Regions from separate parts of the Romboutsia sp. D33t1_170424_H2 genome, predicted to be linked through region 2. Evidence: riboswitches for the same ligand, from Rfam matches in the RefSeq annotation. Region 2 holds a riboswitch; the other holds the start of a gene.
What was found. Region 2 has a riboswitch for glycine ahead of I4U66_RS01135 (GrdX family protein). Riboswitches for the same ligand answer to the same signal wherever they lie in the genome.

Region 1 (8,413 bases), 190 kb from region 2:
CTAAAATGGCATTAAGAGGAAATTTAGCTATAATATATACTATGGATAGAAAGTATGGCAAAGCTATATATAATTATTTAGATGTTATAAATTTAGCAAAGAAACATCCAAATATAGATAAAGCTGGTGTGTATGAAGCTAAAGCATATACTCTTATAGGTAATATAGTATATGAATTAGGTCTTCATAAAGAAGCTATAGATTGGTATGATATGGCAATAAATATAAAAATACCAAATAAATTAAACAATGCAGAAGCAAAGGTAAATACATATATAAATCAGATGCATGCATACTTAAGTATCGGTGATTACGATAAATGTAGTGATGTAGTAAATGAGACAAAAAAATATATAAAATATCTAGATAAAAATGAACAAGATGATGTAGAAATTCTTCTAAATTATAATATAGCCAATATAAATATACATAAAGGAAATTATGAAGAAGCTAAAAAATATATAAAAAAAGGTTCAGAGTTATTAAAAGAAGATAAAGTAGAATATTTTATTCATAAAGATATTTTCTTAGGATTATCATATGCAAGTATATTAAAAGAAGAAGGAAATTATAAAGAAGCTTTAGATATATATAATAAAATACTAAAGCTAAAAAATGAAGGTGCTAAATATATAGAAATTGATATCTATTCTGATATAGCTGAAATATACAGTAAAATAGGAGATCTAGAATCATATAAAAAATACAATGAAATACTAAAAGAAAAGAAAGAATCTTTAGATGAAATTATAAAAAATGATTATATTGAATATTCAATAAAGGCATATGAAAATGAAGTATTAAAAGAGAAAGAGAAAAACGAACAAATAAAAGTATTAATTATGACATGTATAGTAGTAATATTAATTATTATTTTAATAGCAAGAATAGTTCGTGTGAAAGCATTAAAAAAATTACACTATCAAGATAGTATGACAGGTCTTTATAATAGGAGATATCTAGATGATTATGAACAGAGAAATATAAAGAAACTAGAAGAAAAGGAAATTTCTATAGTATTACTAGATATAGACTACTTTAAGAAATATAATGATAATTATGGACATATAGAAGGAGATAAAGTAATAAAAGAAGTATCAAATTCAGTTCTTATGAATATTAGAAAGAAAGGGATAGGAATAAGATTTGGAGGTGAAGAAATAGTTATTATACTAGAGGACACTAGTGAAAATGAAGCCATAGAAATAGTAGAAAAAATACAAAAAGATATAAAAAATAAGGCAATAGAACATAAGTATTCATTAGTTAATGACATAGTAACTACAAGTATAGGTATATATACTAAAAAGAAAAATATGAAAGAAGATATATATTTAGCAATAGATAAAGCAGACAAGGCATTGTATGAGTCTAAAAATAATGGAAGAAATAGATATAGTATATATAATTAAAAAAGTAATGAACTTTTATTTAAAATTTGAATAAGTATGAAGGAATTTATATGTTAATATCTAATATTGTATAAAGAAAGGTATATGACAAACGTTTATCAGGGGGATTATATGGAAAAAACAAAAGTAAGAAGAAAGCCAAAGTGGCTAAGAGTAAATTATGAACGTCAATCTATAAAAGAGATTGAAGTTATGATGGAACAGTTATCATTAAATACAGTATGCAAAGAAGCAAAATGCCCTAATTTAGGTGAATGCTATAAAAAAAGAACAGCTACATTTATGATAATGGGAAGTCAATGCACTAGAAATTGTAGGTTTTGTAATGTAACTAATGGTAAACCTCAAAATCTTGATATAAATGAACCAGAAAATGTAGCAAAAGCAGTAAAAGAACTAGGATTATCTCATGCAGTTATAACAAGTGTAACAAGAGATGATTTAGAGGATTGTGGAGCTAGTCACTTTGCAAAAACTATAGAAGCTGTGAAGAGTTTAAATCCAGATACTACTGTAGAAGTGCTAATACCAGATTTAAAAGGTATCAAAGAAAATTTAGATATAGTTATAAAAGCAAATCCTGATGTAATAAATCATAATGTCGAAACTGTAGAAAGATTATATGATACAGTTCGTCCAGAAGCAATATATGAAAGAAGTATAGATGTTTTAAAATATGTAAAGGAAGTAGCACCTCACATATTAACAAAAACTGGTATAATGGTTGGCCTTAGTGAAAGTGATGAAGAAGTATTTAAGGTTATGGATGATGTACTTAAGGTAGGATGCGACATATTTACAATAGGTCAATATCTAAGACCATCAAACAAACACATAGAAGTTTATGAATACGTAACACCAGAAAAATTTGAAGAATATAGAGTGGTTGGAGTAGAGAAAGGATTTAAGTATATAGCAAGTAGTCCTTTAGTTAGAAGTTCGTATAATGCACAAGAAGCTATTAAATAGACAAAAGGGGATAAAACCATGATATATGTAGAAAATAATTCAACTAATCCATACTTTAATTTTGCACTAGAGTATTATCTTATAAATGAGAAAGACTTAAAAGATGATGTTATATTTATGTTTTGGAGAACAAATCCAACACTTATGATAGGAAAATTCCAAAATACAATAGAAGAAATTAATGAAGATTATGTAAAAAATAATAATATAAATGTAGTTAGACGTATAACAGGTGGCGGAACTATATATACGGATATGAATGGATGGCAATTTAGCTTTATAACTAAAAATTATAATGGAAATGGAATAGACTTTAAAACATTTACAACGCCAATTATTGAAGCATTAAAAAGTCAAGGAATAGATGCATACTTTAATAGTAGGAATGATTTATTAGTAGATGGCAAAAAATTCTCTGGAAATGCACAATGTGTTAAAAATGGATGTAAATTACACCATGGTTCTATACTATTTGATACTAACATAGAGGAAATGGTAAGAAGTATAACTGTAGCTGAAGATAAGATAATATCTAAAGGAATAAAATCAGTTAAAGATAGGGTTGCAAATCTTAAAAACTATTTAAAGGAAGATATGGATAGTTTAAAGTTTAAAGATATAATGCTAGAGAGTTTACTTAAAGAATCTAGTGGAGTTTATAATTTAACAAAAGAAGATATAAAGAGAGTAGAAGAAATAGCTAAAGAAAAATTTGAAACTTGGGAATGGAACTACGGAAAATCTCCTAAATTTGAGATTGTTAAAGGAAAAAGATTAGATGGTGGGAAAGTAGAGTTTAGGATTAATGTAGATAAAGGTATAATAAAAGAATGTAAAATAAATGGAGACTTTTTTGGAGAAGGCGAAATAGAGGATATATCAAATTTACTATATGGATGTAGATATAATAAAAAAGATATATTAGATATATTAGAAAATATTGATATAAATAAGTATTTCTATCGAGTGAACAAAGAAGAACTTATAGAATGTATAATATAATTTTAGATATAATAATAAAAAACCTGTATCAATAATATTGATACAGGTTTTTTATTTAAAATAATACATATAAAATATAAGTTATTAATGTAATTTATTTATATATTAATAGCATAAGAATCTTCTTTTTTTAATTTTAAATAATTCATATAGGTATTAGTTTCAGCTATAACTACAGGAGTAAGATAAATTAGAGCTATAAGGTTAGGTATAGCCATAAGAGCATTAACCATATCCGCAATTATCCAAACCATTTCAAGTTTTAAAAATGACCCAATAAGTATCATTAAAACAAAGACAACCCTGTAAGCGCTTATAAACTTAATACCAAATAAAAACTCAAAACATCTTTCTCCATAATAACACCAACCAAGTATAGTAGTAAAAGCAAATAAACTTAAACTAATAGTTAAAAATAAAGGTCCAATATGTGGAAGAACACTTTCAAATGCACTTTGAGTCATAAGAGCACCATTTAAATCTCCTTTCCATACACCAGATAATATAAGAGAAAATCCAGTAAGAGAACAGATTATCAAACTATCTATAAATGTCCCAGTCATAGATATAAGACCTTGCTCAGCTGGATGATTAGTTTTAGCAGCAGCTGCTGCAATTGGAGCACTACCAAGTCCAGATTCATTAGAAAATACGCCTCGAGCAATACCATTTCTAATAGCCATAGATACACTAGCTCCCATAAATCCACCTATAGAAGATGTAGGTGTAAAAGCACTTTTTAGTATTAAGATAAATGTAGATGGTATTTTATTAAATGAGCCTAAAATAATTAAAAAGCACATTAGTATATATACAAAAGACATAAATGGAACTACTGTAGATGCTACTTTTGAAATATTTTTAATACCTCCAAATATAACTAAGGCTACAATTAATGTTAATATAATTCCAGTTATTTTAGGATTAATTCCAAAACTTCCATTAATAGAATCAGTTATAGAATTAACTTGAGTAAATGTACCTATACCTAAAAGAGCAACTAAAATACCACTTATAGCAAAGAAAATAGCAAGAGGTTTATACTTAGATCCCATACCATTTACTATATAGTACATAGGACCACCAGAAATTTCGTTTTTTTCATTTTTAGTTCTATACTTTATAGCAAGTACTCCTTCAGCATATTTAGTAGCCATTCCAAAAAATGCTGCAACCCACATCCAAAATAATGCACCAGGACCTCCTATTTTTAGAGCAGTAGCAACACCAACTATATTTCCAGTACCAACTGTAGCAGCAAGAGCAGTGCATAAAGCGCTAAAGCTTGAAATATCTCCACTACCATTATTTTCTGATTTAAATATTAATTTTAAAGCAGTAGGTAATTTAGTTATTTGTAAAAATCCAAGTTTAAAAGTAAATAATATACCAGTACCAACTAATAGTATTAGTAAAGGTGGTCCCCATATAAATGAGTTAATTTGAGATAAAACATCAATTAAATTCATAAAAATACACTCCTTATATATTCGCTTATTTTTTAAGCGAAGTGAATTTTATGCCTTAATAAATCAATAAAGGAAAATGAATTAATTGACAGGAAGATAAGATATTTAGAAATTTTTAATTTTCTAAATAATAAGAATAATAATTGCTTGAATAAAAAAAGCCAAGTCTTAAGACTTAGCTCTGGATAAACTACAACTATAAAACTATACAAAAAGTAAGTATAGTACATAATCCCTGTCCTTTTGCCTGAGAGATTGAGCAAAATTGCCTTGCCCCTTCGGCGCCTATATAGGTCTCTCCAGAGTTCCCTAAGCTTTACAGTCCTACTTATAAAAGTACCTGAGAGTGCGACTCCTTCGGTGTGTCAAAATGACAGCTCTTCTATAAAGCTTCAATCGGGTATTGATTTGTTATTGCATTTTCTATAATAGTACAAAAAAAAATATCAAATGTCAAATCAAAAAAAATAAAATTAAACACTTTAGCTATATAAACTAGATATTTAAAATCTTAGGATAATTTCTATAATATATATTTTTTGACTTAATCAAACTAGAATAAAAATATGTGTATTGAACAATATAACTAATGAAAATTAATTAAAAGGAGATATAAAATGAAACCAAATCCAGACGATAGAAGAGACAATGTTGAGAAAATACAATGTAATATAAATCATACTCTAAAAAATATTAGATTAGCAAATGAAATGATTGAAAAGGTAGATAATCCTGAAGAAAGAAGAAAATTAGAGGAAAAAAATAAAAGAAGAGAAGAATCTCTTAATAATATGCGTAGTGAAATAAAAGAAGAAGCTAATGTAAATAAAAATGAGTATAGATAAATAAAATATATAATTTAATCCTAAATATAAAAAAGGTAATAAGTATGTAACAACATAAACTTATTACCTTTTTAAATCTTAATCATCTAAGCAAGCCAAATTCCTATCGTATAAGAGTTCATCTAATTTTAGAATACCAATTCCTTTGTTTAAACCAAATATAATCACAGCATCTCTTAAATTTTTAGAATATAGTTCACCGCAATCGGCAAGTCTTAAGGCTTTATTAGTTTCTTTAATATCTAGATTTGCTCCTATACAAAGTTTTATAACTTTATCGCGACTAGGCTTTTTGCTTCCATTTAAAATTTGATAACCATAAGTTCTATCTATACGAGCATTTTTTATAAGCTCACTTTTAGTAATTTGTTTATGTTTTAAAATATCTTCAAAAAATGTCTTGAATTCTAAGCCTTTATATTTATCATAGATATCTACTAGATATTCATCTAAACAACTTTCATCTTTTATATTTTTTAAAACACTCATTAACTCTATTGTTTCATTATTCAAGCTATTACCTCCAATTTATATAGAAGATTGTTTCATATAAAGTTGTTTTTTTACAACTATAGTATTTTTTCTTTTAAATAAATTATCTAAATAATTATAATAAGTACCAGGTGTTATTATACCATTTATTGCTATTAAATCTAAACCTATAGAACCTACGATAGTATCTGCAAGTCTTACGCAATTTGCTGTTAGAGTAAAGTATGTTTTAAAATACCCAGATTTGAATTTATAAAATTTACAATTAGTATCTAAAAACATTAGATTTGTTTCATCAGTATACTCTTTAAAAGGATCTTTCTTTGAATTACATTCCCAGTGAATACAATTATTTTTAATAGATGATATTTTATCTTTAATAGCATTATGTTGAATTTTATTTAATGCTAAAGTAAACCCTATTAGAGACCGATTGCATTTAGAATTTATAAAATTAATATATTTTTTAGTATCAGCTTCTAATAAAACACCATCGCTAACAAGTGTAAATAATCTATTAGAACTACTATCATAAGTTCCGTATGAATAAGTTATTCCATCAAAAGATATATCAACATGACCAAATCCATTAGCACAATCAGGTGCTAGATGAATAAATATATCTATTGTTGAAAAAGAACTATCTATTAAATTATCATAGTCACTATTTTCAACTAAAACTTTATTATTAGGATTTACCTTGATAAAATTATTAATTTTATCTAATAGATGTTGAGGTATAAATGCTGCATAAACTATTGGTAGTGTAATCCTAAATCTCCTTTTTAAATTAGATTTAAAGGTATTAATATCTAAAATCTCCCTTAAAAAATCAGAAAAAAGTGTAAGAGATATTAGTATTACATATATACTGCATATTTTATCTACTATAGATATATAATCTAGTGGATAAAATAATAAAACAACACCAAATCCTAATGATATTAAGCTAAAAATAAAGCCCCTTACACATTCTTTTACATTGTTTTTGTATAAAATAATAGCTGCAGTAATTCTACCTACAAAATTTAATAATGCATACAGACCTATTATTCTTATAATAGATACCGTTAAAAAAATAGGATTATATTTAATAAAAAGCCCAAGAGAAATACAAAGAATACCTTCAACTAGTGTACTTATATGGCGCTTTTCTTTGTTAAAAATATAAGTTAGCATAGATAATGCACCTATAAGTAATAAAAAAGTTAGTATCATATCAGTTGTTATACTTCCTATAAAATCAGAACTAAATAACATAATAAGTCCTAGTATAAATAAAATTATAGATTTTGATAATATAGAAAAAGGGGATATAGTTTTTACGTTCATATAAAACCTCCTTATAGATAGTATAATATTATCATTAAATTAGAAGTTTAACAAAATAGTATTTATGTATGATATAATTTTACTGAAAAATGTAGATAAAGAGGGATTAAATTTGAATTTAGAAGCAGAACTAGAGTTGTCTTTATATGAAGAACTAAAAACAATACATAAAAGTAGTAAAAGTGAAGTAATACTTGTTCATAATAATATAAAAAATAAATCATATATAAAAAGATTATTAAAAGAATGTAATAAAGATGTATATGATGCTTTAAAGAATATAAAAAGTGAAAATATGCCTAAAATATATGAAGTATTTGAAATAGATAATAAGTTGGTAGTAATAGAGGAGTTTGTAAATGGTAAAACTCTTCATGAAAAATTAAAAGAAACAGGTCATTTAGAAGAAATAGAAGTTATAAATTATATAATATCTTTATGTGACATATTAAATATATTACATAATCTAAACCCGCCAATAATACATAGAGATATTAAGCCATCTAATATAATGATAAGTAATGATAATGTATTAAAGCTTATTGATTTTGATATATCTAGAAATTATAAATATGGAGAAAATATGGATACAATTTTACTAGGCACTAAAGGTTATGCATCTCCTGAACAATTTGGATTTGAACAAAGTGATTGTAGAAGCGATATATACTCATTGGGTATTATGATGAATGTGCTAACTACAGGAAAGCATATAAAAGAAGTTGAAAATAAAGGGTTATTGGAAAATGTTATAAAGAAATGTACTAAGATATCTCCAGATGATAGGTATCAAGATGTATCAGCACTAAAGAGTGATTTAATAAAATTAATTTATAAAACACAAGCCAGTAAAGAAAAAAATATAAACAAAATAGGATATAAATTAAAAGAA
Region 2 (8,413 bases):
TTAAGTTTTAAAAAACTAAAATTTATATTTCTCAACTAACTCAATATATAACCTTTAATATTTATCAAACTAGTTGTAAGTAACTATTTTATATAAATATTAAAGGTATTTCTTTATCATTTCTTCTATATTAATCCTAGTTGCATCATCTTTTGTAACCTCATCTATTTTTTGACCCTCTTTGTATATAGCTATTGTTGGAAGTCCTAATACCTTTTCTTTTATAGCCAATCTTCTAGCTTTTGTTGTATCTAGTTTACAGAATTTAAAATTTTCCTTATATTTATTATCAAGTTCTTCAACCTCTGGAAGCAATGCTTTACACGGTTCACACCCTTCACTCCAAAAATCTACAACAACTATACCTTCATGTTTTAAAACTTCTTCTTCAAAGGTATTTTTATCTAAAATTATCATTCAAACTCCCCCTTTATAATTAAATAGTTGATTTTTCTAAATTCCATTCTTTACTTTCTATATATTTTTCAGCACTTATTGTAGCTATAGCTCCATCATTAGTAGCTGTTACTACCTGTCTTAAAGCTTTAACTCTGCAATCTCCTGCTGCAAATATCCCTTCTATATTAGTCTTCATATCTTCATCTGTTATTATATAGTCATTTTGGTCTGTATCTATTTTATCTCTAAATATTTCTGTTTCTGGTTTGAGTCCTATGAATACAAATACCCCCATTGTTCCATCTTCTTCATCTGCTTCATATTCACTTAATTCACCTGTTAGAATATTTTCAAATACAACTTTTTCTAATATTCCATCACCGCATAATTCTTTCACAGTCGTATTGTGTACAAATTCTATATTAGGATTGTTTTGTGCTTTTTCTGCTATTGATTTGGCACAAGTTAGCTTTTCATTTCTATTAATTATTGTTACCTTTCTAGCAAATTTTGTTAAAAAAATCTCTTCTTCAACTGCGCTATTTCCTCCACCTATTGCAAATACTTCTAAATCTGTGAAAAAATCTCCATCACATGTTGCACAATATGATACTCCCTTACCTGTTAGCTCTTTTTCTCCTTTAACACCAAGCTTTCTAGGTATAGACCCAGTAGCAATTACTACAGCCTTTCCTCTATATTCGCCTTTTTCACCTTTTAATACTTTTATATCAGATTCTAAATCTACATCTATTATATTATCTTTTTTCATTTCTGCCCCAAAACCTTTGCATTGTTCCACCATTCTTGCTATTAACTTAGGTCTACTAGCATTTTCTACTGAACCTGGATAGTTAGCAACATCATGAGTTGTTACTATTTGTCCTCCAGTTTTTCCTTTTTCAAGTATAAGAGTTTTTAACTTTGCTCTTGCACCATAAAGTCCTGCCGAAAGCCCTGCAGGCCCTGAGCCTATTATTATTAAATCATATATATTTCCCATAAATTTCTCCTTTATATTTATTTTTTTAACATTTTTATAAAAAAATATTTTATTATTTTGTCACATACAAATATTATTTTTAATTTCTATAATATATATTGAATTCTTTCTAATGTATTACTTAAGATATCTAAGTCTATAACTCTAAAGTCATCTATTACATTATATGTCCAATTAGGTGTTTGTTTATTATTTTGAAATTTATTAGAAATGTATATTGCTTCTTCAATTAATAGTACTGAATTTGTATCTAACTTGTTTGATTTTTTTAATATTATACTTCTGTATGGAGTTTCATTTGGCTTTATACTGGAATACATCGGATGTGATAAAAGTTCGTAACCTTTGTGAATTAGATTTCTACTTTCTTTTAAAACTTCTAAATATATGTCATTTATATATTTTACATTTTTGTGCTTTATTTTGTTTTTGACAATAGTATTATCGGTTATTATTATTATAAAAATCCTCTCCTTTTTAAGTCTATTTAATAAAAAACAGAGAAAACAAATCCCATTTGTTTTCTCTGTTAATATAATCTTCAGAATTCCATCTGAATATAGTATTTTTACCTGAGAATTTCATTTGATTAAATTAGGATTTAATCAAACTTGTACCTTCGGTCACTTCTTTTTAGAAGTAATCTCCTATATCCTTCAACCGGAATGTTTAATTTTTTTATACTTTCTAAGTTAAGAAAAGAAACTTTCAATTTAAATTCCAATATATTTTTCTATAAATATTGCTACATATTTCTACAGTATATATATTATAAAGCTTTATCATCTATACTATCTAAATAATTTTTAATAACATCTATAATACTTTCTACACATCCATCTTCAAATGGAGATTTTAAATCACCTATCTTTACTATTTCTAAGAATGACTTTGTTCCTCCAACTCTACATATGTCTAGATAATTTTCCCATCCATTGATTCTGTCCACCCTCATTTTTTTCCAAAACTGTAATGCACATATCTGAGCTAATGTATAGTCTATATAATAAAATGGATTTTTAAATATATGTCCTTGCTTAAACCACCAAGTTCCTTTTTCTAAAAAATCATTATCTTCAAATATTCTATGTGGTAAATATTTTTTCTCTAGTTCTCTCCAAATATTTTTTCTTTCTTCTTTAGTCATATTAGGCTGTTCATATATATAGTGCTGGAATTCATCTACTACTATTCCATATGGTATAAACTTAATAGCTGATGATAGATGAGTAAATTTATATTTCTCTGTATCTTCTTTAAAGAATAATTCCATCCAAGGCCAAGTTATAAATTCCATACTCATAGAGTGTATTTCACAACTTTCATAAGTTGGGAAGTTTATTTCTGGCATATCAATCCAAGTTGACATATAAAGCTGAAAAGCATGACCTGCTTCATGAGTTAATACATCTATATCATCTAATGTTTGATTAAAGTTCGAGAATATAAATGGAGATTTATAATCTGGTATATATGTACAGTATCCACCTGCTGCTTTACCTTTTTTAGTTACTAAGTTCATAAGTTCATTTTCTAGCATGAAATTAAAGAATTCTTTAGTTTCATTTGATAGCTCAGAATACATTTTTCTTCCATTTTCTATTATGTATTCGTCACTTCCCTTAGGTGTTGCATTCCCACTTAAAAACTCAAGGTTTTCATCTACATATGTAAGTCTATCTACACCTATCCTTTTAGATTGTCTTTCGTAAAGACTATTTGCTACAGGTACAATATAATCTAAAACTTGTTTTCTAAAGTTTTTTACCATGTCTTTGTTGTAATCAGTTCTCATCATTCTTATATATCCTAATTCTACAAAGTTGTCAAAACCAAGTTTTATAGCCATATTATTTCTTACTTTAACTAATTTATCAAATACTTCATCAAATTCATTTTCTTTTTCTTCAAAGTAATTGTAATATGCCTTAGATGCCTTTATCCTCATATCTCTATCTTCACTTGACATAAATTTTAAAAGTCCAGATAGGTTTCTTTCTTCTCCTTCAAAATGAATTTTAGCAGATGCTAATAGTTTTGTATATTTAGAACAAAGCTTATTTTCCTCTTGAAGGTCTTTTATTATTTCGCTACTAAAAGACTTTAAATTAAAGCTTGCTATATTTATAAACTGTCTTCCAAAATCTTTTTGAATATCTTCTTTAAATTTTGAGTTTACTACTGATTTATAAAAAAGTGAATTAAGTTCTTCATATAATGGAGAATATTCGTCCCAATACACTTTTTCCCTTTCATAAAACTTATCTTCAACATTTATACTATGTCTTATAGAACATAATGTACTCATAGTTTCTATATTATTTCTAATGCTATTTAGTTTATCAATATTTTGTCTTTGCTCTTTGTAAGTTTTTGAATTTTCTATATTATTTATTATTTTTATTATTTGATTTTTACTTTTTTCATAATTTGGTCTTTCATATTTAAAATCTGAAAACTTCATTGAAATATCTCCTTTATTTATATTTATTTTTAATATTTATATTATAGCATACACTCTTTTTTAATTTTCTCTATATAAATTCTGCATATATTGATATAATTATAACTATCTTTATGTAAATATCATAGGAGGATTATATGTATAAATTAATAGCACTAGATATTGATGGCACTTTATTAAATACCGAAAAAAAAATAACTAAGGAGGTTTTTGACTCTATCCAAGAAGCTAAACAAAATGGGAATAAAGTAGTTTTATCTACTGGTAGACCACTACCTGGTGTAACTCCACTACTTGAAGAGCTTAATTTAACTGATGAGGGGGACTATGTTATATGCTTTAACGGAGCTGTTGTTCAAGAAGTTAAAACTAAAAAAGTTATATCTAATATAGAAATGAATTATGATGATTTTAAATCTATATATGAACTTTCTAAAAAACTTAATACTTATCTTCATATAAGTACACCACTTGATGTTGTAACACCTAACAAAAAACCTAGTAAATACACTGTTTTAGAATCTGATTTAAATAAAATACCTTTAGTTTATAAACCAGAAGAAGAAATAGATGAAACTATGACATTTTGTAAGGTTATGATTGTTGACGAACCTGAAAAATTAGAAGAAATAATAAAAAATGTACCTCAAGAATTTTTTGATAAATACACAGTTGTTAGATCTGCTCCATTTTTCCTAGAATTTTTAAATAAAAAAGCTAATAAAGGAAATGCGCTTAAAGCTTTATGTAAAAATATAGATTTATCTATAGATAAAGCTATAGCTGTAGGTGATGAAGAAAATGACAAGCATATGATAGAGTATGCAGGGCTTGGTGTAGCAATGGGTAATGCTCGCGATAGCATAAAGAATATTGCAAACTATATAACTAAAACTAATAATGAACATGGAGTTGCACATGTTATCAATAAATTTTTACTAAATAAATAAGTATTAATATTAATCATGTAATATAATTCTTTCTTTGTGGATATAAGTCGCTTTATGTAAACTAACTTATATCCATTCTTTATATATTCATATGCGTTTAAGTTCTTGTATTACATTATTTTTTATTATTAAATGTTATATCTTTGAGTTTAAATTCTCTTTATTTTGTTATCTTCCTAGACAATGTAGCTGTCCAAATACCAACCATAGTAACACCTAAAAGCATTTCTATTGCAGATAATAAAGTACTAAAAAATCCTACTGGAGTTATATCTCCATATCCAACTGTTGTAAAAGTTACTATACTAAAATACAATGAATTAATGAAGTCTTTATTTATAGAAGATACATCTATATTTCCCATTAATGCACCTTTATAATTTATAAATTCTCCACCTATATTAAGACCTGTTATCATGTATAATATAGCAAATACCAATACAATTTCTAAAGATGTTATAAGCGCATATGTTGGACGTTCTCCATAACCACAAAGTGCCCAGTATATTATGGACTTTAACTTAGCTATTCCTTTTAAACCATCTTTCTCTATTAATTTAGCTATATAATAATATTCTCCACCTATGTTTAATAATCTATTAGCTTCAAATTTTGTTGATATATCCTTATATACCTTGTATATATCTATACACTCATTCTTATCTTTTTTCTTTAAGTCAACTTTATCTATAAATGTATGCTCGTCAAATTTACTTAAATAATAATCTTCAAAAGATATATCTAAATGCTTTGGACGTAATATTTTAATAGCACTTAAATCACTGTCACAAATTATAACCTCTTTCATTATGCATTTATTAAATATAGAACCATTTAGATTACTTTCCTTTATATATACATTTTTTAAACTCATGCTTTCAAATTTTGTTTTTTCTATATTACTATTAGTAAATCTAACATCTCTAAACTTACATTCATCTTTAAATATATTTATATCATCTTTTTCATTATAGAATTTACAATCTTTAAATATTACATTTTCAAAATCACATTTAAAAAACACATTTCCTATAAATATACAACTTATAAATTCTATATTTTCAAACCTACATTCTTCAAATTCACAATACAATACTCTTAAATTTTTTAACTTTTTTTCATTTCTTTCTTTACTAGAAAATTTACCAATACTTTTTTTGTGTATTCTTAAATTATATAGCTTTTCTTCATCATATATATTATATAAATCACTATAATCTTTATTTTGAGTTTCTATTGTATATATTTGTTCTTTTTCTATTTTAAAATTTAACTTATTTATATATTTCATTTCTTTCTTCATTTTTTCAAGTTCGTTGTATGAATCTTCTCTTACTTTCTCAAAATTATAAGTTCTCATTTCATCACCCTAGTTTTAATTAATATAACATAATTACTTTATTTTTTTATAAAACCCTTTATTTATAGAATATATATCACTATTTTTTAATATATCTTATAAAGAGTGTTTATCAATGAATTCTAAGTTTCACTATATATTGTTTATTAAAGTATATAAATTATTGGAGGTTACATATGAATAAAAATGTTGAGAAACTTAAAGAAGTATTACCAAAGAAATGTTGTTCTTATTGTACTCATCTTTCTCTAGATGGTCCTGATAAAAATTACAAATATAATATAAAATGTATATTGCTAGATTCACCACCTAACCTATATAATGATTGTGATTATTTTGAATGTGAATATTCTAATCTAACTAGCTTTGACTTAGATAATCTGTATAGTGAATATTTAGAGGCATGCCTTAAAGTTAAGTATAAGGAATACTTAAATAGCATACATTGGCAAATATTTAAAGATTATGCGCTTAGAGAAAATGATTATACTTGTTCTATTTGTGGACAAGAACACAACTTAGATGTGTATCATATTAATAAAAATTTAGGCAGAGAGACTCTAGAGGATGTTGCAGTTTTATGTGACAATTGCCTAGAATAAATATATACCTTAAATGGATTAAATCTTTAATTTTTTCACATACTAAATTAGATAAAATTCTAGGAGGTATATTAATTATGAATGGAAATTTAGTATGTTTAGCATCTACATGTTTTTATAATAAATGCAGTAGTTGTTATGCTAACGGTATAAATATCTCAGGTTCTATAGCATCAAATACAAATGGTACCCACTGTCTAACTTTTGAAGATAGAAAAAATGCAACTTTGACTAACTCAACTAGTAATGAAGACTATGCTAAAACTCACAATATAGCTTGCCAGGCCAAAGAATGCAAACATAATGACGAAGGCTCTTGTGTTGCATTAAATGTTCAAATAAACAACGAAAATCAAAGTTGTGAAACATTTTGTCCTAGATAATAGCTATAAATAGATTAACTATAATTATTAAGTTGTAATATATAAGTTATATTTTCTTTTATTTTTCACATACTAACCTAGAAGATAATTTTAGGAGGAATGTAATTATGAATGAAAATTTAAATTGTTCTGCAACTAACTGTGTGTATAATAATAGCAAAAAATGCTATGCTGGAGGCATAAATGTTGCTGGTAGTAGAGCAGATTCTACATCTCAAACTACTTGTTCAACTTTTGTCGAGGGTTCTTTTGGATCTTTTACAAATAGTACTAATGATGAATATATAACACCTGAAAATATAATATGTCAGGCTGAGAAGTGTAAATATAATGTTAGTAAAGCATGCAAAGCTGAAAAGGTTCATATAAACTCACAGGATGCAAGTTGCGAAACTTTCATATCTAAATAATTATATTTTAATATTTATTTAATCTAAAAATCACTGGATAAGTATCCAGTGATTTTTTCTATAGTTTCAGTAAAAACGCATTAGTATGTATTAAAATTAAAATTTACTTAAGTTTATAACACATTTATGCATTAGCTAATATTTCTTCTTTATACTCTCTTGCAGTTTCTTCATTATTTAAAACTCTTAATGTGCCAAGTGCTAATGAATCTAATTCATTTTCTCCTGGCATTATTTCTACATTAGATATAAACTCTACTCTTCTCTTTATATGTTTTGTTACAAGCTTTGAGTAAGCTATTCCACCTGTCAATATTATTGAATCTACTTTTCCTTCTACAACTGTCGCTAATTCACCTATTGCTTTAGATACTTGATAACACATAGCATCATGTACTAATTTAGCTTCTTTATTTCCTTCTTCCATCATTTTTTCCACTTCTCTAACATCTACTGTATCTAAATAAGAAACTATTCCACCTTTTCCTCTTATCATCTTTAACATTTCTTTATGTGTGTAATTTCCAGAAAAACATGTATTTATTAATTTTTTACAAGGAATCCTACCTGATCTTTCTGGTGAAAATGGTCCTTCATCATCTGATACAATGTCAATCATTTTTCCTTTTTCATGAATACTTACAGTTATGCCCCCACCTAAATGAGCAACAATTAGATTAAGTTCATTGTATTTTTTATTATTGTCTTTTGCAAACTTTATAGCCATAGCTCTAGAGTTAAGTGCATGGCTTAAGCTCTCTCTATCCATATTTTTAATTCCTGATAATCTAGCTATATCATTTAACTCATCAACGGCTACTGAGTCATATATGTATGCATTT

Region 1: it holds a riboswitch for glycine, as region 2 does, so the genes downstream of both, I4U66_RS02040 (alanine/glycine:cation symporter family protein) here and I4U66_RS01135 (GrdX family protein) in region 2, are expected to answer to the same signal.

Annotation. Positions count from the first base shown of each region.
Region 1 is NZ_JADOZQ010000001.1:404,952-413,364, forward strand. Features, by position in the region: gene I4U66_RS02025 (tetratricopeptide repeat-containing diguanylate cyclase) at 1-1,412, shown strand, start outside; gene lipA (lipoyl synthase) at 1,524-2,381, shown strand; gene I4U66_RS02035 (lipoate--protein ligase) at 2,400-3,383, shown strand; gene I4U66_RS02040 (alanine/glycine:cation symporter family protein) at 3,482-4,852, opposite strand; glycine riboswitch at 5,078-5,165, opposite strand; gene tlp (small acid-soluble spore protein Tlp) at 5,470-5,697, shown strand; gene I4U66_RS02050 (hypothetical protein) at 5,776-6,210, opposite strand; gene I4U66_RS02055 (HdeD family acid-resistance protein) at 6,226-7,521, opposite strand; gene I4U66_RS02060 (serine/threonine-protein kinase) at 7,634-8,413, shown strand, end outside.
Region 2 is NZ_JADOZQ010000001.1:214,451-222,863, reverse strand. Features, by position in the region: gene trxA (thioredoxin TrxA) at 100-417, opposite strand; gene trxB (thioredoxin-disulfide reductase) at 437-1,402, opposite strand; gene I4U66_RS01135 (GrdX family protein) at 1,489-1,854, opposite strand; glycine riboswitch at 1,953-2,062, opposite strand; gene I4U66_RS01130 (M3 family oligoendopeptidase) at 2,172-3,866, opposite strand; gene yidA (sugar-phosphatase) at 4,004-4,816, shown strand; gene I4U66_RS01120 (ion channel) at 4,977-6,176, opposite strand; gene I4U66_RS01115 (hypothetical protein) at 6,353-6,778, shown strand; gene I4U66_RS01110 (DUF1540 domain-containing protein) at 6,856-7,161, shown strand; gene I4U66_RS01105 (DUF1540 domain-containing protein) at 7,269-7,571, shown strand; gene buk (butyrate kinase) at 7,696-8,413, opposite strand, start outside.